Regions from separate parts of the Arthrobacter sp. CP30 genome, predicted to be linked through region 2. Evidence: predicted binding sites of a transcription regulator. Region 2 holds the regulator's gene; each other region holds the start of a gene.
The links. The regulator LexA, encoded in region 2, represses DNA repair genes until DNA is damaged. The targets are predictions, from matches to a motif close to TCGAACANNTGTTCGA.

Region 1 (7,183 bases), on a different contig from region 2:
CGACCTCTACTTCCCGCAGGCCGACAGCGAGCGGGAGGTGGAGCTTCTCCAGCATGGGGAGCTGCGTCCGCTGGTGTCCGACCTGGGTCATGTCGCGGGGCGTCCGGGTGTCCGGGAGGCCGAGACTGCGCAGATCGCCACCGTGGTGCGGGAGCTGCTGCGAGGGTGACTCCGTCGGGTGGATGACCGCGGCGTCGTGTATAGGTGAGGACATACGTTCAGAGGTCATCCGTGGCCTGATGCTCGTCACAGCCGTCACCCTCAAGGAGAGTTCATGAAAGTCCTGATCACCGGAGCACACGGCAAAGTAGGCCGAGCCACCACCCAGGCGATGATCGACGCCGGGCACGAGGTCATGACCACCGATCTGACCCGCCCGGGCTTCGACCGCAAGCCCGAGGGCGCCCCGAAGTACACGATGGCCGACCTGACGGACGCGGGCGAGGCTTATGCCGTCGTGCGCGGCGTGGACGCCGTCGTCCACATCGCTGCTATCCCGGAGCCGACCGGCAACCCACCCCACGTGGTCTTCCAGACCAATCTGATGGCGACGTTTAACGTCCTCGAGGCCGCCATCAGCTTCGGGATCAAGCGATTCGTGTACATCTCGAGCGAGACCGTGCCGGGCTTCTTCTTTCCGGAGCGGGATTTCCTCCCCGACTACGCTCCCGTGGACGAGGAGCACCCCATCCGTCCCCAGGATCCGTACGCACTATCAAAGCATTTCGGTGAGCAGCTGATGGACGCGGCCGTTCGGCGGTCGGACATCCAGTGCATCTCGATCCGCCCGTGCTGGGTGCAGTTCGAGGGCAACTACGAACTGAACCTCGGCCCGCAGATCCGCGACAGTTCCGTGTTGAGCCCCAATCTGTGGAGCTACATCGACGCCTACGACCTGGCCGACGCCATCGTGCTCGCCACGGAATCGGACCTGCCGGGTCACGAGGTGTTCTACATCGCGTCGCCCGACAACGTGGGGGGCTACGACTTCGCCGAAGTCCTCGCGCAGTACTACGGCGACCAGATCGAACTCCGTGAGCTGAGCCGGCCGGACGCCTCAGGCATCTCGAGCGCGAAGGCACAGCGGATGCTGGGCTGGACGCCCAAGCGTTCGTGGCGCGACTACCTCGATGCGGACGGCAAGGCCGTTCAGCAGTAGTGCCTGGTACGACACAGGGCGGGACTGGCGTCCCGCCCTGTGTCAGGTCTCGACCGCGCACCCCCTCTCAGTGGGTCCGGTCGGTCCCACGCCTGGCCGCGCTGTCCCTCGCGGGGAAGCTGCCCGTGGACCGGCTGATCTCGCACCGCATCGGCCTCGACGAGGTCAACGAGGCGTCCGACGCAATGCGTCGCGGCGAGCGCGCCCGGAGCGTCATAGTGTTCTAGCCGACGACGACGGCGGAGGTGGCTGGGGCGGCCGTCGTCGAGTACAGCAGCGGGGCGCTTGCAGCAGACCGTCCGCGTTCGGCGCCACGAAGCTGCTCGTGGACGGCGTCCTCCACCTGCCAGTAGGTATTTCTTCGGGGACTCCGATTCGGGTCAAGGTATCCCGGTGGAGTGAACCAAGGGATTCCGTACTTCGGTTCGACGTTCCACTTCCCTTCGTGAATCACATGATGATGCCGCGAGCACAGGAGGACGCCTTGGCTGATACTCGTTGTGCCACCTTTGGCCCAGGGCGTTATGTGGTGGGCCTCGCACCAGGTTGCCGGAATGGAGCAGTCCGGGAACGCGCAGCCCTTGTCTCTCGCAACGAGTGCCCGTCGCAGATGGGCGGGGAAGAGGCGTTGTGCCCGCCCGATGTCGAGGATCTGACCTTGTCCGCCGAGGACCATCGGAATGATGTCTGCATCACAGGCCAGCGTGCGGATGCTCCGTGCGCTCATCTGCTGCCCGAACACAGCGTGGCCGGCACGCTCCATCTGGCCAACGAGGTCGGAATAGCTGATGGTCACCATGACCTGGGGCCGGTGTCCGGCTGCTGCGGGAAGCCTGTCGGTCGACAAAGCGATCCTGCAGGCTGCGACCAGCCCGTCGAGGAGGCTTTGCGGGCGTGTCGGCCGATCTGTATCGCCCGCGCGGATGTCGGCCACGCCGTCATCGCCGGCTTCGCTCTGGCGCCTGCCCGTGGCGCTCCCACCGACGCCACACTCTTCGTTCTCGGCGGCCATCATGTCGGCTCTGTCTCCACCGATGATCGGGTCCCCGGTGTTCTGAAGGGTAATCACATTCCTCCTCGGATTCGTCGCGGTGTTCATGACGGTGACCAGATGCTCGAACTGCTCGTCGGTGGCGCCGATCTCCAGAAGATGCAGACCGTTGCGTCTGCCCTTGAGGAAGACACCCTGCCGTGCCTTGAGGACCTTTTCGGTGGGTTCCAGCCCGTCCTGGTTGAGCACGCCCTCCCAGCGTCGCGCGAGGACCCGCAGGAGGTCTTCGTCCGATTCGACTGCTTGCCGCGTGAGGTGCTGCTCCATCGAAGCGAGTTGCACCGGCGTTGCGAAGGACCGCACCCGTTGCACCGCCTCATGGACGATCGAAGCAGCGCGTCCGCTGACCTGGCCCGCGCTCGTTGCAGCACCGAGGGTGCTCATCGACGCGGGAGTGGCAGAGCCGATTGCAGTGACGCCGGGCAGGAGACTTGCCGCGAGCCTCAATCGGCGGTTCGCCTCAGTGCGGCTGATGCCGAGCCGGGCCCGCAGGAAGTCAGCACAGGTCCTGAATTCGGGGCGGAACCCATCATTGTTCCGCTGTTCGGCGCCTGCTGAAGTGCTGCCGCCGTCGTTGACGTCGTCCTGCACTGTCGACAGGCTTTGCTGCGCCCGCACGCGGAGGGATCCAGCGGCCTCCTGCTCCCCGGCGCCGGTGACTCCGTGTTCCTGCGCAGCTCCAGCGGCAACGATCTGGAGATGATCGATGACCTTCGAGAGCTCTTCGATGTCCACGAGTGCTCGCACGACGTCGTGCCTGCTGAGAAGGAGGTGACGCCCCTTCAGTTCCCGCGCGAAAGCGAGCAAGTCCGACCGCATCGACTCCAGGGAGGTACCAAGTCCCTCGGAATGCTCGAGCGGTGCGATGTCCATGCCTCATTTTATCGAACACGCGTACTATTACAGTGGGCCCGGACTCTTTGTGGAGGAGGAGTCGAGCACTCTTCCTCCACCGCCGTCGGCTGTCATCGCCGGTCGTGCCAGCGAGTCGGTGTACCGGAAAATCGCCGAGCCGTGGCGCCATCAGGCACATCTTGCTCGTACAGCCTGGGCTGAAGCCGATCAGCGCTCCGTGGTCGAGAGACCATCCGCGAAGCGCATGAGCTCTGCGCCCAGCCGGCGGGCGCGGTCGGCCAACGCCTCAGCGGTATCAACAGCAGACGGCGCCGGGCTGCCCGCCGGAACCTGCGCGACGGGCTCCCGCTGGATGTCGATGTCGAACACCACGTGGTCCGGGTGGTGCCAGGTCGAGAACACCTCGACCGGTCGACCGTCCTGATCGAAGCTCGTCCCCTCCAGCAGCAGCACGGGTGACGACGCTTCCAGCTGCAGCAGCCGCAGCAGGTCGCCGTCGCCCGGAACCGCCCGGATCTGCCGCTTGCCGGAGGTGATGCGCACTCCGTACTTCTCACCGAGCACCTCATGGAGGGACGCATCGTGTAGGGCTTCCGCGGTCAGGTCGGCGAATGTCGGTGCCGGTAGCCACGTGTGGATGACGGCGATGGGCACGCCGTCGGCCGTCCGCAACCGCTCGAGGAAGAGGACCTGCGGCGTCGCGAGGACCGCGGTCGATGGATCGGCGTCCTGCAGGGACAATGACAGCACTTCAGTACCGACGCTCGCCCCGGTACTGCCCAGCTGTGCCGATAGCCCTGAGGTGCGGTGCACCAGCCGGTGGTGTTCCCGCCGGGGGGCAACGGTGCTGCCGCGCCCGCGGCCGCGCTCGATCAGCCCTTCATCGGTCAGTGCACCGAGGGCCTGGCGCACCACGGACCGGGACACGCCGTAGCGCACCTGAAGCTGCGCCTCGCTGGGCAGCGAGGTGCCCGGCGGCAGTGAATGGTTCAGGATCTGCGCCCGCAGATGCCCTCGGAGCTGCAGGTGCAGCGGCTCGCTGCTCCCCGCGTCGAGGAGGCGGCCAGGGGTGTCAGGTGTGTCCATCTCGACCACTGTCCCTGCCGTCAGGACGCAGAGTCGGACTCATCCGACTGCGCCGGATTGTCGTCGTCGTGCTCTTCGAGGACCTTGCCGTCGTGGACCCGCTTGAGCTCGATGCCCTCGAGGTAGCTGGGGATGGGTGGGTCGAGGTCTTCGTCGCTGGTCATGATTCCGATCCTAGGCGTCCGGAGAGGACAAGCCGCGACGGCGTCGGTGGCTTGTCCTCTCCTGGTCGTCGGGCACGGTGGTTCACCGCGGGAAGACCTACTTCTTCTGCGCGGTCCGCCAGACGTGGTCCCAGCCTGGCGCCAGGGCAGCAGCCCGGCGCATCGACAGCACGAGGCTCGCCTCGCGGGCGATGCCCTGCCCGGCGATGTCGAACGCCGTGCCGTGGTCCACCGAGACACGGACGACAGGCAGGCCGACGGTGATGTTCACGCCGTCGTCGCCGTAGACCGCCTTGAAGGGTGCGTGGCCCTGGTCGTGGTAGCAGGCGATGACCATGTTCCACTTGCCCTTGACCGCGGCGGGGATGAGCGCGTCCGCGGGAATGGGTCCATGCACGTTGATGCCGTTCTCGCGGGCGGCGGCGACGGCGGGGGCGAGGATGTCGGCGTCCTCGTCGCCGAACAGGCGGTTCTCGCCGGCGTGCGGGTTGAGTCCGGCGAGGCCGATCGGCTCGTCCGGGTTGCCGAGGGCCTTCGTGAACGCACTGACGAGTTCGATCACGTTGGTGGTGCGTTCCGGCGTGACGTCCTCGATGGCCTGCCGCAGGGAGACGTGGGTGGTGAGGTGGAAGAAGTAGAGGTCGCCCGCGGAGAGGACGAGGCTGAAGTTCTCCACGCCGAACTCGTGCGCGAGCAGCTCCGTGTGGCCGGGCCACTTGTGCCCGCCGGCGTGCATCGCGGCCTTGTTAAGAGGTGCGGTGACGATGCCCTGGACCTTGCCCTCGCGAGCGAGGCGGCAGGCCTCGACGACGAAGCGGTAGGAGCCGTCACCGGCGGCGGGACTGAGCTCGCCGAGCTTCACGTCGGCCAGGGACGGACCGGTCTGCAGGAGTTCGATGATGCCGGGTTCGTTGGTCGCGTCCTCGATCGAGGACAGCACACGGACCGTGTCCGGGTCACCGCCCACGTTGGACACGCCCTGGCGCATGGCGGCCTCGTCGCCGATGACGACGGGCACGCACTCCTGCCGGACGTCGTCGTGCCCGAGGAGGGACTTCGCAGTGATCTCCGGTCCGATGCCGGCGACGTCGCCGAGGGTGACGGCGAGGGTGGGGATGCTCATGAGGATGCCTCCGTTGACTGGGCGAGTGTGGTGAGGGTTCGGGTGAGTTCGGTGACGGTGTCGAGCAGGGCGGTGACCGGCCCGAAGCCGCCGGCCTTCGTGACGACAATCTTTCCAGCCGCGGTGCCGCCTTCGACGACGCCGACCGGGATGCCCTCCTGGATGGCGCCGGTGATCCGCAGGGCCTGGGCCCGCGTGGCGTCGAGGACGGCGCGGGCTCCGTCACCGCCGACGAGCACGAGGGCGCCGACGGAAGCGCGGGCGAGGGTCTGCTGCACCACCGACGCGAGACTGTTCGCGATGGCCGTGCCGCTGAGGGTCTCCGAGCCGCCGATCGCCTCGGGGGAGGTGATGACGACGACCCGCGGCAGGGACTCCGGGACCTCGAGCTCTGCGGCGGCCCACTGGGCGAGCCGGTTCGGCTGGTCGAGCAGGGACTCGTCGGGCTGCAGGATGCGGAGGTCGGTGGAGGCCAGCTGGGATTGCAGGTGGTCGGTCTGGGCGCGGGCGACGTCGTGCAACGAACTGACGACGACGACGATCCGCTGCCCCTGCGCGGCCGGGGCTGGTTCCTGTGGGGCGTGTACTGCCCCGGCCTCTGCCCCGGCTGCCGCCATGGCTGCGGCGAGGCCGACGGATCCGGCGGGGATCGCCGTCGGCCCGGCGACGACGAGCGCGGCCGCGAGGGCGCGGAGGTCGTCGTCGGACGCCGCATTGACCACCACGACGCCGCTACCCGCCGCGTCCCGGAGCGCCTGGGCGTCCTGCTCGGGAGAGCCGCTGAGGCTGATCGTCGTCGTGCCGGGCAGGAGCTGTGAGAACTCGTTCGTCGGGACCGGGGTGACCGGATCCCGGCCGGCGGGGGAGTCCTCGACGGGTCCGCCGTGCACGCGCAGCAGGCCGTCCTCGATGGTCCGCCCCATGGCCGGGTAGGCCGGGCACACGACGGCGAAGCAGCCTGGGTGCTGCTCCTGCCATGCGTCATGGGCTCCGGCGACCTGCGCCGGGACGCTGCCGCGCATGGTCGAGTCGATCTTCAGGTACAGGCGGTCGGCCCCGGCGGTGACGAGGTTCCTGATGGCGCTCGCCGTCATATGCCGGGCGGTCGCCGGGTCCAGGGCGCGGGCGTCGGTGTTCACCGCCAGGGCGCTGCCGGGCTCCACCGAGTCCGGGAGGAGTTCGCCCAGCAGCAGCCGGGAGGACCAGCCGGTGCGGGAGAACTGGACCACCGAGTCGGTGGCGCCGGTAACGTCGTCGGCCGCGATGCCGACAATGGGTGCGGAAGGTGTCACGGCCGGTCGTCGTCCTGCGTCCGACGGCGACGGTCAGTCGGCGCCGACGGGTCACCTGCGGGTGGGAGCTCGGAGGCGGACGTCGGGGTGACTGCTACGGCGTCGTCCGTATCCAGCCCGCCTTGGCGCTTGAGCACCCAGGTGGCCAGCAGCGGGGCGAAGATCGCGGTGACCAGGACGGCCGAGGCGACCTGCGCCGTCGCAACCTCGACGAACGGGGAGAAGCTGGGGTCCGCTGCGGCGACGATCGCCGGGGTCGCGATCGAATTGCCGGCCGTGGTGGCGGAGGCGATACCGATGCCGGACTTGATGCCGCGGCGGAGGATGAACCGGTAGCCGATGTAGACGAGGGTGCCGGTGATGAGGGTGGCGGCGATGCCGACGAAGATGCCGCTGAGGCCGCCGGTGATGACGTTGCGGAGATCGATGCCGGTGCCGAGGGCGAAGGCGAAG
Region 2 (7,183 bases):
GTGGTGGGGATCCCGGCCGGCGATCACCGTGACGTGGAGGCAGATCCGGGCGTGCAGCGCTACCGCCTCCAGCACGTGGCGCGTCAGCGATCCCGTGAAGTGCCCGCCGATCAGGTGGTACTCCAGGCCCGCGGGCTCTCCGCCGTGCACGAGGAAGGGGCGGCCGGAGATGTCCACGACGGCGTTCGCCAGCGCCTCGTCGAGCGGTACGGTCGCCTCGCCGAAGCGGCGGATCCCGGCTTTGTCGCCGAGCGCGACGAGCAGGGCCTCGCCGATCGCGATGGCGGTGTCCTCCACGGTGTGGTGCACGTCGATGTGCGTGTCGCCGGACGACCGGATGGTGAGATCGATGAGTGAGTGCTTCGACAGCGCCGTCAGCATGTGGTCGAAGAACGGGACCGTCGTGTCGATGGTGGACACGCCGGTGCCGTCCAGGTCCAGTTCCACGAGCACGCTGGACTCACTGGTGACGCGCTCGATCCGGGCCGTGCGGCCGCGGGGGGCATCTGCAGTCATGTCATTCCTTCTGTGCGCTGCCGGGCTTCCGGGCGCTGGTCGGCGAATCAGGCGCAGGGGGCGGCCCAACTCCGCCCACTGGACGGGTGCCGCGATCCTGCCCCTCAAGTCTAGGAGAACAGGCGAGGCCGCGAAGCCCTACAGGAGGTTCTTCAGCGCCGAGAGGAAGAGGGTCGTCTCCTCCTCGGTCCCGGCCGTCACCCGCAGCGACCCCGGTATGCCGACGTCACGGATCAGCACCCCGGCCGCCAGCAGGCCTTCCCAGACACGGTGCGGGTCGTCGAGGCCCGTGAAGAAGACGAAGTTCGCGTCGGACGGCGCCGGCGTCAGCCCGAGCCGCTGCAGTTCCACCACGATCCGGTCCCGCTGCACCTTGATCGCCTCGACGTTGGACAGCAGCGTGGCGGCGTGGGTCAGGGCCGCATTGGCCGCCGCCTGCGTGATCGCGGAGAGGTGGTACGGGAGGCGCACCAGGCGGAGGGCGTCGGTGATCTCCGGTGCGGCGGCGAGGTAACCGATCCTGGCACCGGCCAGGGCGAACGCCTTGCTCATGGTCCGCGAGACGAGCAACCGGGGCCGACCGGGCAGCAGGGTCAGGGCGCTGGCCGTCCCCTCCTGGGCGAACTCGCCGTAGGCCTCGTCCACAATCACGATCGCCCGGGAATCCTTCCCTGCCTCGTAGACCGCCTCGACGACCTCCAGCCCGAGCGCCGTCCCGGTCGGGTTGTTCGGGGAGCAGAGGAACACGATGTTGGCGCCGGAGTCCCGCACGGCCCGCGCCGTGGCGTCGGGCGTCATGGCATAGGCCGCGTCGCGTGGTGCGGTGACGTACCGGGTCCCGGTCCCGCTGGCCAGCAGCGGATACATCGAATAGGTGGGAGGAAAGCCGATCGCCGTCCGCCCCGGCCCCCCGAATGCCTGGAGGATCTGCTGCAGCACCTCGTTGGAACCATTGGCCGCCCAGAGCTGGTCCGGCGTGAGCCCGTGGCCGAGGTAGCGGGCGAGGTTCGTCCGCAGCTCGGTGAACTCGCGGTCCGGGTAACGGTTCAATCCCTGCGCGGCCGCATCCACGGCGGCGACGATCGCCGCATGCACGTCGGCCGGAACACCGAAGGTGTTCTCGTTCACGTTCAGGAGGACCGGAACATCGAGTTGTGGCGCGCCGTACGGGTGCAGCCCCACGAGATCGTCACGGAGGGGCAGGTTCGCTAGGGCGTCGACGGTTGAAGGCACCCATCCAGTTTAAGCGACGGCTTCTCCACCGACGAATGCGACGGGACCCCGTCAGGAGCATCGGACCTTCGGGCCGGCACCTCCGGGGGAATCCGGACGGAGCGATTCAGCCCCGAGCCGGGATGGAGAGGCTCTGACCCGCGTGGATCACCGACGTGCCCAGATTGTTCAGCTCCACCATCTCGCCGACGACCTGACGCGTGTCCCGCTCCGGCGCGTACTGGACGGCCAGGTCCCAGAGTGTCTCGCCCGCCGCGACATCGACCTGGACCACGGCTGACGGCGCAGGAGCGTCCACCCCGGCCTGCGCCTGTGATGTGAGGAACGCTCCGAGGAGGACCAGCGCCGCGACACCGAGGGCGATGGGCAGGCCCACCAGCAGCAGGCGTCCGCGCCTCGTCAGTGTGAGCGGCCGTGCTGCCGGTGGCGTGTCGTTGACGGTGCCTTCGGAACCCGAGAAGCCCGTAGTCCGCTGCGTGGACGTACGGACCCGGGCAGGATCGGCGTCGAGCGTCGAGGGAACGACCCGGAGATGGGATGCCGCCCGTGCAGGCGTCAGCGCCCACAGCGCCGTGCTGCCGTGCAGAACTGTTACTTCAGCCATGTCCATTCCCTCTTTCTTCGAATGTACGGACCCGCCCGATCAGCGTGTTCGAACACATGTTCTAATTCGTCTGGTCCTATTTCTAGCACTCAGCGACGACCGCTGTCGAGACTCGCTCGAACATATGTTTGATAAGTGCCCCGGTCTGTCCTAGCGTGAACGTGACAGGAGAACACCGGTGACGTCGCTGCTTCCGCGTAACGACGGCCCCGATAAATCCAAGACAATCACCCGCCACTGACACAATCGCTTCCGGGACGACCGGAGGCGCGAGGGCGGAACCGACGGGACGGACAGTCCCAGGCGAAAGGCTCACCGTGGCGGAACGAACACCGGCAGCTCGACAGGATTCGAACACCGTTGACGCCCCGACCGACGTCGTGCCCCTCAGCGCGGGCCGCGGCAGGCCACGGGGCCGGTCCGTGTCCAAAGGACTGACGGCCCGTCAGCTGACCATCCTGGAGACCATCCAGCGGTCGATCGCCGATAAGGGGTATCCCCCGTCCATGCGGGAGATCGGCGACACCGTCGGTCTGGCGAGCCTGTCGAGCGTCACGCACCAGCTGTCACAGCTCGAGCGCCTCGGCTATGTCCGGCGGGACCCGAAGCGGCCCCGTGCCATGGAGGTCCTGCTGCCGCTGACGCTTGCCGCGGAGACGCCGGGTGACGCGTCGTCCGCGTCGGGTACGGCCCCGGAGCAGCAGTTCGCCGTCGACACGGCGCTGGTGCCGCTCGTCGGACGCATCGCGGCGGGTGGACCGATCCTGGCCGATCAGGTGGTGGAGGACGTGATGCCCCTCCCCCGGCAGCTCGTGGGCCACGGCGATCTGTTCATGCTCAGGGTGTCCGGGGACTCGATGGTCGACGCCGCCATCTGCGACGGCGACTGGGTGGTGGTGCGGCGTCAGCAGAGCGCCCAGAACGGCGACATCGTGGCTGCCCTGCTGGACGACGAGGCGACGGTCAAGACCTTCCGCCAGCGCGACGGCCACACGTGGCTCCTGCCGCAGAACACCCGCTACGAACCGATCCTCGGAGACCACGCGAGCATCATGGGCAAGGTCGTCTCGGTGATGCGGGCTCTCTAGCCCGTTCCGACCGGGGCGGGAGCCCGCCCGCCCGGTGATCGCCCGACGGTGCTGGGACACCTGCCGAGGGGGACTGCCCGCCGGCATCCTGCACGGCCCCCGCCCGGAGACCTCGGCGCCCCGAGACCCGCCGGAGGACACCGGGCCCGGAGCCCTCAGCGCCCCGAGATCCGCTCGAGGATGCCGGTGACCGTGGCCCGGTCCGTCGTCGCCCAGAAGGGCGGCAGCGCTGCCCGGAGGAACCCGCCGTACCGCGCCGTGGCGAGACGGCTGTCCAGCACGGCGACGACCCCCCGGTCACCGGTGGCACGGATCAGGCGTCCCGCTCCCTGGGCGAGGCGGACCGCCGCGTGCGTGGCGGACACGCTCATGAACCCGTTGCCGCCGTTCCGGGCGACGTCCCGGGTGCGCGCCGTCATCAGCGGATCGTCCGGCCGCGGGAAGGGGATGCGATCGATCACGACGAGGCGGCAGGACTCCCCCGGCACATCGACGCCCTGCCAGAGCGACATGGTGCCGAACAGGCACGTGTCCTGTTCCTCGGCGAACTGCGTGACCAGGGCGTTGAGCGAGGACTCCCCCTGGCAGAGGATCTCGAAGTCCACCTTCGGGCGCAGTGCCTCCGCGGCTTCCTCGGCGGCCCGCTTGGACGAGAAGAGCCCCAGCGCTCCGCCCCGCGACGCCGTGAGCAGCACCAGCAACTCCTCGAGCTGCGCGTCCGACGTCCCGCGCTCAGGTTTCGGCAGATCCTTGGCGACGTACAGAACGCCCTGGCGGGGGTAGTCGAACGGACTGCCCACGTCCACGCCGGTCCACGCCGGCGCGCCCGGGCCACTCAGACCCAGGGACCCGGCGACCGGGCCGAATTCGGATCCGATGGCCAGTGTCGCCGACGTCAGGATCACGGTGTGGTCCTCGAAGAGCCCTTCGCGGAGCCGGCCGGCCACCGAGAGCGGCGCCACGTTGAGGGTCGCCGGCGCACTCTCGTCCGCCGGTGAATAGCCGGATCCGGGCGTGAAGCTGCTGGGCCTCGACGCCCAGACCACCTCCTTCGCGTCCGACGCCGCGAGGATCCGCTCGGCCAGGTCGAACACGAGCGTGACGCGGGACCTCGCCATCTGGCGTCCGCCGTCCGCATCGGCCTCGGACTTCCCGTCCGTCCTGGTGTCGGAGAGGGCGGCGCGAGCCGCATCGCGGACCTGGGCGAGGGTCTGCTCCAGATCGTCCGGGAGCCCGCCGGCGAGCAGACCGGAGGAGACCAGCTCGGACGCGGCCTCGAAGGCGCTGGCTGCGGAGTCGAGCGCTGTCGTCGCAACGGACGCATGGCGCCTGAGGCCGGCGGCCGCCGTGCTGACCATGGCGGCGGAGAGCTGACCGGAGACGGCCCCGGTGACACGGTCGTGGAGCTCGTGCGCCTCGTCGATCACGACGACGTCGTACTCGGGCAGCACGGCGAGCCCCTCGAAGGCGCTGATCGCCAGCATGGCGTGATTCGTGATGATGATGTCGGCGTCGGCCGCCGCGGCGCGGGCCTTCTCGCTGAAGCACTCCTGGGCGACGGGGCAGCGCGCGGCGCCGAGGCACTCCATGCTGGAGACGGACACCTGCCGCCATGCACGATCGCTGACGCCGGGCACGAGGTCGTCGCGGTCACCCGTCTCCGTCTCCTCCGCCCACTCCCGGAGCCGGACCACCTCACGGCCCAGAGCCGAGGCGGCTCCACCCGCGATGGCGGCCGGCGCCGGGTGGGGAGCCGCATCCTCGCCGAGGCTGAAGAGCGTGTCCGGCGCATCCTCCTCCGGGAATCCCCCGCCGGTCTTGTGCAGGCAGACGTAGTTCGAGCGCCCCTTGAGCAGCGCGACGTCGACCGGCCGGGCAAGCGCGGGCCGGACCGCGTCCAGCAGTCGTGGCAGGTCCCGGCCCACGATCTGTGCCTGGAGGGCGAGCGTCGCGGTCGATACGACGGACGGGCGATCGCTGTCCATGGCGTGGGCGATCAGGGGCACCAGATAGGCGAGCGACTTGCCGGTTCCCGTGCCGGCCTGGACGAGCAGGTGGTCGCCCGAGTGGATCGCCTCACTGACCTGACGGACCATCTCGTGCTGGCCCGAGCGCATCTCCCCGCCCATGGCGGAGACGGCGGCGTCGAGGAGCTCGAGCGCCTGGCGTGATTCCGGGGAAGGGCGAGCCGCGTCCGGCGCCGCGACGGCGGCGCCGGACCGCGTGCTGTCACTCATGCCGGACGTACGGCTCCAGCTCGGCTGCCAGGCCCTCGCGGACCATCACCTCGAGGCGGGTCCCCTCGTCGACGTGCTCCATCCCGAGGATCTCGGCATCCTCTTCGTGGAGGCGGCTGACGATCTCGCCGTGCTCGTAGGGCACCATCAGGTCGAGCTTCACCCCGGGGCGCGGGATGCTCGTGCTGATCAGCTGCCGCAGTTCGGTCAGGCCCGCACCGGTCCGGGCGGAGACGACCACGGAGCGCGGCTCCCGCTGACGCAGTCGCTCGATGACGAACGGATCGGCTGCATCGGCCTTGTTGAGCACGATGATCTCGGGGACGTTCCGGGCCTCGACCTCCGTCAGCACCGCGCGGACCGCGGCGATCTGCCCCTCGGGGTCGGGGTGGGAGGCGTCGACGACGTGCAGGATGAGGTCCGAGTCGGCGACCTCCTCGAGGGTGGACCGGAAGGCCTCGATGAGCTGTGTGGGCAGCGACCGGACGAAGCCGACGGTGTCGGCCAGCGTGTAGCCGATCCCGTCCGGCGTCTCGGTGCGTCGGATGGTCGGATCGAGAGTCGCGAACAACGCGTTCTCGACGAGCACGCCGGCATCGGTGAGGCGGTTCAGGAGCGAGGACTTCCCGGCGTTCGTGTACCCGGCGATCGCCACGGACGGCACCTGGTTCCGGCGGCGGTTGGACCGCTTCGTCTCCCGGGCAGGCTTCATCCCCGCGATCTCCCGGCGCAGTTTCGCCATGCGGGTGCGGATCTTGCGTCGGTCGAGTTCGATCTTCGTCTCACCCGGTCCGCGCGATCCCATGCCCGCCCCGGCACTGCCGACCTGGCCACCGGCCTGGCGGGACATCGACTCGCCCCAGCCACGCAGACGCGGCAGGAGGTACTCGAGCTGGGCCAGTTCCACCTGCGCCTTGCCCTCGCGGGACTTGGCGTGCTGCGCGAAGATGTCGAGGATCAGGGCGGTCCGGTCGATGACCTTCACCTTGACGATGTCCTCGAGGCCACGCCGCTGGGACGGCGAGAGCTCGCTGTCCACGATCACGGTGTCCGCGCCCGTGGCCTGCACGATGTCCTTCAACTCCTGTGCCTTGCCCGAACCGAGGAACGTCCCGGGGTCCGGCTTGAGCCGGCGCTGGACGATCCCGTCGAGGACCTCGGAACCTGCTGTCTCGGCGAGGGCCGCCAGCTCCTGCAGCGAGTTCTCGGCATCCTGCGCCGTGCCCTCGCTCCACAGTCCGGCGAGGACCACGCGCTCGAGCCTCAGCTGGCGGTATTCGACCTCGGTGACGTCCTCGAGCTCCGTGGAGAGTCCCGCGACGCGCCGCAGGGCGCGGCGTTCGGCGAGATCCTGCTGGTCCCCGTCGGCGTCCGACGTCTCGTCCCCGTCCGAGAGGGCGAGCGCCCGCGAGCGCCAGGTCTTCTCCGTGGGCGCGGCAGCCTGCTCCGATGTACCGGCCTTCGTCTTCGCCACGGCAGCTTCGTCGCTGGCGAGAATCCGATCG
Region 3 (7,183 bases), on a different contig from region 2:
CGTCCTCCTGCATGCTGACGTCCAGTCCCAGGGTGTACCGGTAGAAGGCCAGGGCGCGGTCCATGTCCTCGACGGGGACCCAGACGGTTGCTACTCCCTTGGCCATGATGCTCCTTCCGCGGATCCGGAGGGGATCCAGAGGGTTCACGGACCCGGCCGGGCCCGTCCCTCGGCACGCTACCGGCCGGTCGGAGCCGACGCTCCGGAGGAGAGGACCCTTGACGGCGGCTCGCCCGTGCTGTCCTACCGGGGGCGCTCGGCGGCGTGGCGGCGCGCGAGATCGGCCAGGGAATCGTCCAGGCCGTCGGCGTCGAAGGAACCGAACCTGCGCTCGGCGGCGGTGCGCAGGAGGAAGTCGGCGATGGCCGGGTTCTTGGGCAGGAGCGAGCCGTGCAGATAGCTCGCCACGATGTTCCGGTAGCGCGCCCCCTCATGCTCGTCCTCAGCATTGTTGCCCGCGCCCTTGACGACGGTCGCGAGCGGCCTGACGCCTTCGCCGAGGAAGGTCTGTCCGCTGTGGTTCTCGTAGCCGTGGATGTCGCCGAATTCCTCGCTGGTGGCGACGACGTTGCCGATCAATCGCTCCGTGCCACCCCGGGTTTCGAGGTCCAGCACGCCGATCCCGGGGATCACGGTGCCGTCGTGTGTCCGGAACTCCCTCCCGAAGAGCTGGTACAGACCGCAGATGAGCAGCATCGGCGTACCGTCTTCCGCGAGCTCGCGGAGACGCGGAGCGATCGACTGGAGGTCGTCCTGGATGACCACCTGTCCGCTGTCCTGTCCGCCGCCACCGATGATGACGTCGATGTCCGCGGGGAAGGCGTCGCCGGCGTTGTGTTCGAGGATCTCGGCGCCGTAACCGCGCCAGGCGAGCCGCTGCTTGAGGACCAGGACGTTGCCGTAGTCGCCGTAGATGTTCATCTCCCGTGGGTACAGCTGCAGGATGCGCAGCGTCCCCTTCGCCGGATCGGCAGGAGCCTCGCTGAGGTGGCTGGCGGACGGTGCATCGGTCATCAGGAGACCACCTCGACCTTCGTGATCTTGGAGAGTTCGCGGCGCACGGCGAGCATCGCCGTGTAGGTGCAGAAGATGCGCTTGGGGTGGCCCGCCGAGCCGCCGATGAACTGCTTGAGCCCGTCCGGGATGTCGGTCTCGACGGCGCCCACGCGGACGTCGTCGTACTTCAACCGGAGCGCCATGTCGTAGGCGCGGACGCCGCTGACCATCTCCACGCCGCCGAGTCCGAGCGAGTCGAAGTCGACGTCCCAGAGCCAGGACATGTCGCGCCCGTCGGCGTAGTTGTCGTTGATCGCGATCATCGTCGCGCAGCCGGCAGGATCGAACGACTTCAGCCCGAGCCGGAAGCCACTCGGGTTCTTCACCAGGACCAGTTCCAGGGGAAGGCCGTCGACGACGAGGCTCTCGCCCCGTCCGAACGCGGGCTCGACGGCGGCCAGGGACGCGTACAACCGGTCGTCGTCGGCGGTTCCGGCCATGACGGTCCGCGCCGCAGCGAGCGCGGCGGCCGCGTTGAAGATGTTGTAGACGCCCCGGAGGCGGAGATCCGTGCGGGTCACCGTGCCGTCCGCCTCGAACTCGGCGGAGTTACCGTCGACCGAGCGGAGGACCACGTCAGCGGGCAGGGCGGAGGCGGGAGCGGTGCCGGCCGCGCCGCGGAGTTCGTCGTCGTTCGGGAACGTGCTCCGCAGTGATGCGTCGAGGCCGAAATAGACGACGTCGGCGGTCGTGACCGATGAGGCGATACCGGCGACGCGCGGGTCCTCGCGGTTGAGCACGACGGTGCCCGTCGTGGCCAGGGCGATGCGCTCGAGCAGCCGCGTGGTGGCGTCGATCTCGCCGAAGCGGTCCAGCTGGTCGCGGAGCACGTTGAGGAGCAGGGAGAAGCGTGGGGGGACGAGCTTGACGAAGTGCACCGCGTGCGCCTCGTCGAGCTCGAGCACGGCGACGTCCGCGGTCAGGCGGCCGTGCCAGTCCACCTCGCCGAGCAGTGCGGCGGCCACGCCGCGCGTGAAGTTGCTGCCGGTGCGGTTGGTGAAGACTTTCAGGCCCTGGCCCTCGAGGAGCTCCACCACCATCTTGGTGGTGGTCGTCTTGCCGTTCGTCCCGCTGACGACGACGACGCCGCGGGGGAGGGTGGACAGCGCGCGGGCCATGAACCCGGGGTCGAGGCGCTCGACCACGAGGCCGGGAAGGGCGGAGCCGCCGCCGCGCAGGCGGGATGCGATGCGCACGGCCTTGCCCACGAGGACTGGAAGGGGATACATGCCTCCACGATATCGCCGGGCCGGCGTTCTTCCCGCGAGGCGGGGGACGAGGCGCTCCCGGCCGGGGCGGCTACGCCCGGCCGACGACCTAGAATCGAGGGATGACCTCCCCGTCCTCCTCGGCGCCCCTGCCGACGTCGGTCCCCGTATCCGATGAGCCGATCGACGCTCCGTTCGACGCCTCGTTCGACGCGCCGTTCGACGCTCCGATCGATGCGCCGGCCGACACCCGTCGATCCGGCGTGCGTCCGGTCGGCGTGCCTCCGGCCGGCGGGCGCCCGGTTTCCGGGGATTGCGCGACCACGGAGGGGAGGACCGCGGCCGGACGGCGCGACGTCGTCGTCGGGGTCCTCGCGGTGCAGGGCGACGTACGGGAGCACGTCGCGACGATCGAGTCGCTCGGCGGGCGCGCCGTCACGGTGCGGCGTCCGGCGGAACTCGCCGCTGTGGACGGCCTCATCATCCCCGGCGGCGAGTCGACCACCATCGACAAGCTGACGCGCACCTTCGGGCTGGCCGCTCCGCTGCGCGAGCTGATCGTCGGCGGCCTGCCCGTGTACGGATCCTGCGCGGGCATGATCATGCTCTCGGATGTCATCGCCGATCCCGCCACCGACCGCTCGGGCAATCCGCAGCAGACGTTCGGCGGGCTCGACATGGTGGTGCGGCGCAACGCCTTCGGACGCCAGCGCGAGTCCTTCGAGACCGACCTCGACTTCGCGGAGCTGGCGGCCACGGGCTCCGCCGCGGCCGGGGACCCCGTGCGCGCGGTCTTCATCAGGGCGCCCTGGGTCGAGAAGGTGGGCGACGGCGTCGAGGTGCTGGCGCAGGTGCCCGCCGCCGGGACACCCCGGGCGGCACCCCGGGACGACGTCGGTGACAGTGCTGACGGCGGTGGCTCGAGCGATGGCTCGAGCGACGGCTCGAGCGACGGCTCAAGCGACGGCTTCGGCGGTGCGACGGACGGCGCAGGAGCGGACTTGGAGCCGGTCGCTAGAATTGTCGCAGTGCGTTCGGGCAACCTGCTGGCCACGAGTTTCCACCCGGAAGTGACGGGTGAGCGGCGGGTCCACGAACTCTTTATCCGGATGATCAGAGGAGAAGCGTAAGCATGTCGGGGCACTCCAAGTGGGCAACCACCAAGCACAAGAAGGCGGCGATCGACGCCAAGCGCGCGAAGTCCTTCGCGAAGCTGATCAAGAACATCGAGGTCGCAGCGCGCGCGGGCGGTGCCGACGTCGCCGGTAACCCCGGCCTCGAACTCGCCGTCTCGAAGGCCAAGAAGACCTCCGTGCCCATCGACAACATCAACCGCGCGGTGAAGCGCGGCGCGGGCCTGCTCGGCGAGGCCGTCGACTACCAGACCATCATGTACGAGGCCCGTGGGCCCCAGGGCTCGGCGCTCCTCATCGAGTGCCTCACGGACAACAAGAACCGTGCTGCCTCGGAAGTGCGGCTCGGTATCTCCCGCAACGGCGGGACGATCGCCGACCCCGGATCCGTGGCCTACCTCTTCGCCCGGAAGGGCGTCGTCACGCTGCCGAAGAACGGACTCACCGAGGACGAGCTCCTCATGTCCGTGCTCGACGCCGGCGCCGACGAGGTCAAGGAATCGGCCGACACCTTCGAGATCGTGTCGGAGCCGCAGGATCTCCGTGCGGTCGTCGAGGCCCTCGACGCGAGCAGCATCGAGTACGAGACCGACGAGGTCGAGTTCGTCCCGTCCATGCAGGTGGACCTGGACTCCGACGGTGCGCGCAAGTTCCTGAAGCTCGTGGACGCCCTCGAGGAGCTCGACGACGTCCAGAACGTGTATTCGAACGCCAACCTCTCCGACGAGGTCCTGGCCGAGCTCGAGGACGACTGACATCGTCCTGCTTGTCGGCGTCGTCCTGCTGACCGGATCCGCCCGGTGACCTACCGTGTCATGGGCGTGGACCCCGGCCTGACGAGGTGCGGCCTGGCCGTCGTCGACATCGAACCGAACCGGCGCTCGACGCTCGTGGCCGTCGGCGTCGTCGGGACGGAGGCGGGCCGCAGCCTGGACGAACGGCTGCTCGTCATCTCCGAGGCGGTCGACACCTGGCTGGACCTGCACAAGCCGGAGGTCCTCGCCGTCGAGCGCGTGTTCAGCCAGTTGAACGTGAGCACCGTCATGGGGACGGCCCAGGCGTCGGGCGTGGTCATCGTCGCGGCCGCACGCCGCGGGATCCCCGTCGCCCTGCACACGCCCACCGAGGTCAAGGCCGCCGTCACGGGGAACGGGCAGGCGGACAAGGTGGCCGTCACCAAGATGGTCACGAAGATCCTCCGCCTCGACACCCCTCCGCGGCCGGCGGATGCCGCCGACGCGCTGGCCCTCGCCATCACCCACGCGTGGCGCAGGGGAGTGGGGCAGCAGGGCGCCGCGGTGTCCGGCGGCTCGCTCACTCCGGCGCAGCGCCTGTGGGCCGAAGCGGAAGCCAGGGCCCGACGCCGGTAGGCCCGCTCCGCGGTGTGGCGGCTCGATCGCACGGCGTGACGCCGGTACCGTAGTGCATTAGAACGTATGTTCGACACCGGGCGCGCCCGGTCCATCCATCCGCACGTGCCTCTGGAGCTCCTCATGATCAGTTCCCTCCGCGGGACAGTGACCCACGTGGGCCTGCACTCCGCCGTCATCGACGTCAACGGCTTCGGCATGCAGGTCCAGGCCACCCCGCAGACCCTCTCGGGATTGCGGACGGGCGAGGAGGCCAGCGTCGCGACCGCGATGATCGTGCGCGAGGACTCGATGACGCTCTTCGGGTTCGAGGACGCCGACCAGCGCGAGGTCTTCGAGACGCTCCTCGCCGTCAGCGGCGTCGGTCCGCGTCTGGCCCTGGCCGTGCTCGCCGTCCACACCCCGGACGCCGTGCGCATCGCGGCGTCGTCGGGCGACGACAAGGCCTTCAGCAAGGTACCCGGGATCGGTCCCAAGGGCGCGCGGCGCATCGTGCTGGAACTCGCGGGCAAGCTCGTGCCGCTGGAGGCGAAGCCCGGCGTGTCACCGCAGTCCTGGCAGGGCCAGGTGCTCACGGCCATGATGGGCCTCGGCTGGTCCGAGAAGGACGCCGGAGCGGCGATCGACGCCGCCGTCGCCGAGGCGCCCGAGGTCGCCGCGTCCGGCGACGTGGGGCAGATCCTCAAGCTCACCCTCCGCAGGCTCGGCCAGGACGGCGCGCGCAGCTCCGCCCGGTCGACCACCCGGGGTCCGCGCACTCCTGCGGGCGCTGCCGGCCGGGCCCAGGCCGATGCCGGGGTGGGCGCATGACCGATCACCACCCCGAGGACGTGCCGCTGGTCGCGCCCTCGGCCGACCCGGAGGACCGCGCCGTCGAGGCAGCGCTCCGGCCGAAGAACCTCGACGACTTCGTCGGGCAGAAGCGCGTCAGGCGGCAGCTCTCGCTGGTGCTCGAAGCCTCCCGGCTGAGGGGGCGCAGCGCCGACCACGTCCTGCTGTCCGGCCCTCCCGGGCTCGGGAAGACGACCCTCGCCATGATCATCGCCGCGGAGATGAACGCGCCGCTGCGCATCACGTCCGGGCCCGCCATCCAGCACGCCGGCGACCTCGCGGCGATCCTCTCGTCGTTGACGGAGGGGGAGGTGCTCTTCCTCGACGAGATCCACCGCATGTCCCGGCCCGCCGAGGAGATGCTGTACATGGCCATGGAGGACTTCCGGGTCGACATCATCGTCGGCAAGGGACCCGGCGCCACCGCCATCCCTTTGGAGCTGCCGCCGTTCACGCTCGTCGGAGCCACGACGCGAGCCGGCCTCCTTCCCGGCCCGCTCCGGGACCGGTTCGGCTTCACGGGGCACCTCGAGTTCTACTCCACCGAGGAACTCGAGCTCGTGCTCCGCCGCTCCGCGATGCTGATGGACATGAAGGTCAGTTCGGCGTCCTTCGCGGAGATCGCCGGCCGCTCCCGGGGGACCCCGCGCATCGCCAACCGCCTGCTACGGCGTGTCCGGGACTGGGCGCTCGTCCACGGCGTCGACCTGATCGACGCACGGTCCGCCAGTGCGGCGCTGGACATGTACGAGGTGGATGCGCGCGGGCTCGACCGGCTCGACCGCTCTGTGCTCACGGCCCTCATCACCAAGTTCAACGGAGGGCCGGTGGGACTGTCCACCCTGGCCATCGCCGTCGGTGAGGAACCGGAGACCGTGGAGACCGTGGCCGAGCCCTACCTGGTGCGTGAGGGCATGCTGGGACGCACCCCGCGGGGGCGGATCGCGACCGCCGAGGCCTGGAAGCACCTCGGCCTCGTGATGCCCGCCACCGTGGCCGCAGCCATGCCCGAGGACCTCTTCTCCGTCGCGCCGGAGGACCTGATGGGCAGCGAATCCGCGATCGACAGCTGGGCCCGACCGGACCCGTGACGCGGAAGCGGTCAGGATTCCCCTTTACACTGGTGTCTTCGTCTGTGTGCCGGGGCACATCCCTGCCGCACACACCCAGACCCACGAACGGATTCGCCCAGTGCTTGCACACGTAGTTGCCCAGACCGCATCCGAAGATGCTCCTCCCTTCGACATCTTCTCGCTGCTGCTGCCCCTGGCGCTGGCGTTCCTGATCTTCACCATGTTCCGGCGGCAGCGTAAGTCGCAGCAGCAGGTCAAGGAGATGCGGACGCAGATGGAGCCGGGCACCGAGGTCATGACGCAGTTCGGTCTCTTCGGCACCATCGTCTCCATCGACCAGGAGAACAACAAGGCCGTCCTTGAACTGTCGCCCGGCACCTTCGCGACCGTCCATACGCAGGCCCTCTCGAAGGTCGTGCAGCAGGAGTCCGTCGCGGCGGAGGACACGCCCGGTACGGACGATGACGCCGCACGGCGTGATCTCGACGCCTACGACGGCGCGGTCGTCCCGG

Region 1: a site for LexA is predicted at 3,095-3,110, ahead of ACTIMO_RS16605 (DUF222 domain-containing protein). Genes of this name have one in related genera too.
Region 3: a site for LexA is predicted at 4,826-4,841, ahead of ruvA (Holliday junction branch migration protein RuvA). Genes of this name have one in related genera too.

Annotation. Positions count from the first base shown of each region.
Region 1 is NZ_JBQEMM010000017.1:35,148-42,330, forward strand. It holds gene ACTIMO_RS16595 (alpha/beta fold hydrolase) at 1-169, shown strand, start outside; gene ACTIMO_RS16600 (NAD-dependent epimerase/dehydratase family protein) at 275-1,159, shown strand; gene ACTIMO_RS16605 (DUF222 domain-containing protein) at 1,383-3,083, opposite strand; gene ACTIMO_RS16610 (GntR family transcriptional regulator) at 3,273-4,151, opposite strand; gene ACTIMO_RS16615 (hypothetical protein) at 4,172-4,315, opposite strand; gene pdxA (4-hydroxythreonine-4-phosphate dehydrogenase PdxA) at 4,413-5,438, opposite strand; gene ACTIMO_RS16625 (four-carbon acid sugar kinase family protein) at 5,435-6,730, opposite strand; gene ACTIMO_RS16630 (2-keto-3-deoxygluconate permease) at 6,727-7,183, opposite strand, start outside.
Region 2 is NZ_JBQEMM010000007.1:38,630-45,812, forward strand. It holds gene hisB (imidazoleglycerol-phosphate dehydratase HisB) at 1-516, opposite strand, end outside; gene ACTIMO_RS10775 (histidinol-phosphate transaminase) at 655-1,749, opposite strand; gene ACTIMO_RS10780 (LysM peptidoglycan-binding domain-containing protein) at 1,856-2,353, opposite strand; gene lexA (transcriptional repressor LexA) at 2,734-3,441, shown strand; gene ACTIMO_RS10790 (ATP-dependent DNA helicase) at 3,597-5,678, opposite strand; gene hflX (GTPase HflX) at 5,671-7,183, opposite strand, start outside.
Region 3 is NZ_JBQEMM010000003.1:124,870-132,052, reverse strand. It holds gene ACTIMO_RS05855 (VOC family protein) at 1-106, opposite strand, end outside; gene ACTIMO_RS05850 (type 1 glutamine amidotransferase) at 244-1,014, opposite strand; gene ACTIMO_RS05845 (MurT ligase domain-containing protein) at 1,014-2,285, opposite strand; gene pdxT (pyridoxal 5'-phosphate synthase glutaminase subunit PdxT) at 2,543-3,394, shown strand; gene ACTIMO_RS05835 (YebC/PmpR family DNA-binding transcriptional regulator) at 3,397-4,152, shown strand; gene ruvC (crossover junction endodeoxyribonuclease RuvC) at 4,198-4,767, shown strand; gene ruvA (Holliday junction branch migration protein RuvA) at 4,891-5,577, shown strand; gene ruvB (Holliday junction branch migration DNA helicase RuvB) at 5,574-6,689, shown strand; gene yajC (preprotein translocase subunit YajC) at 6,790-7,183, shown strand, end outside.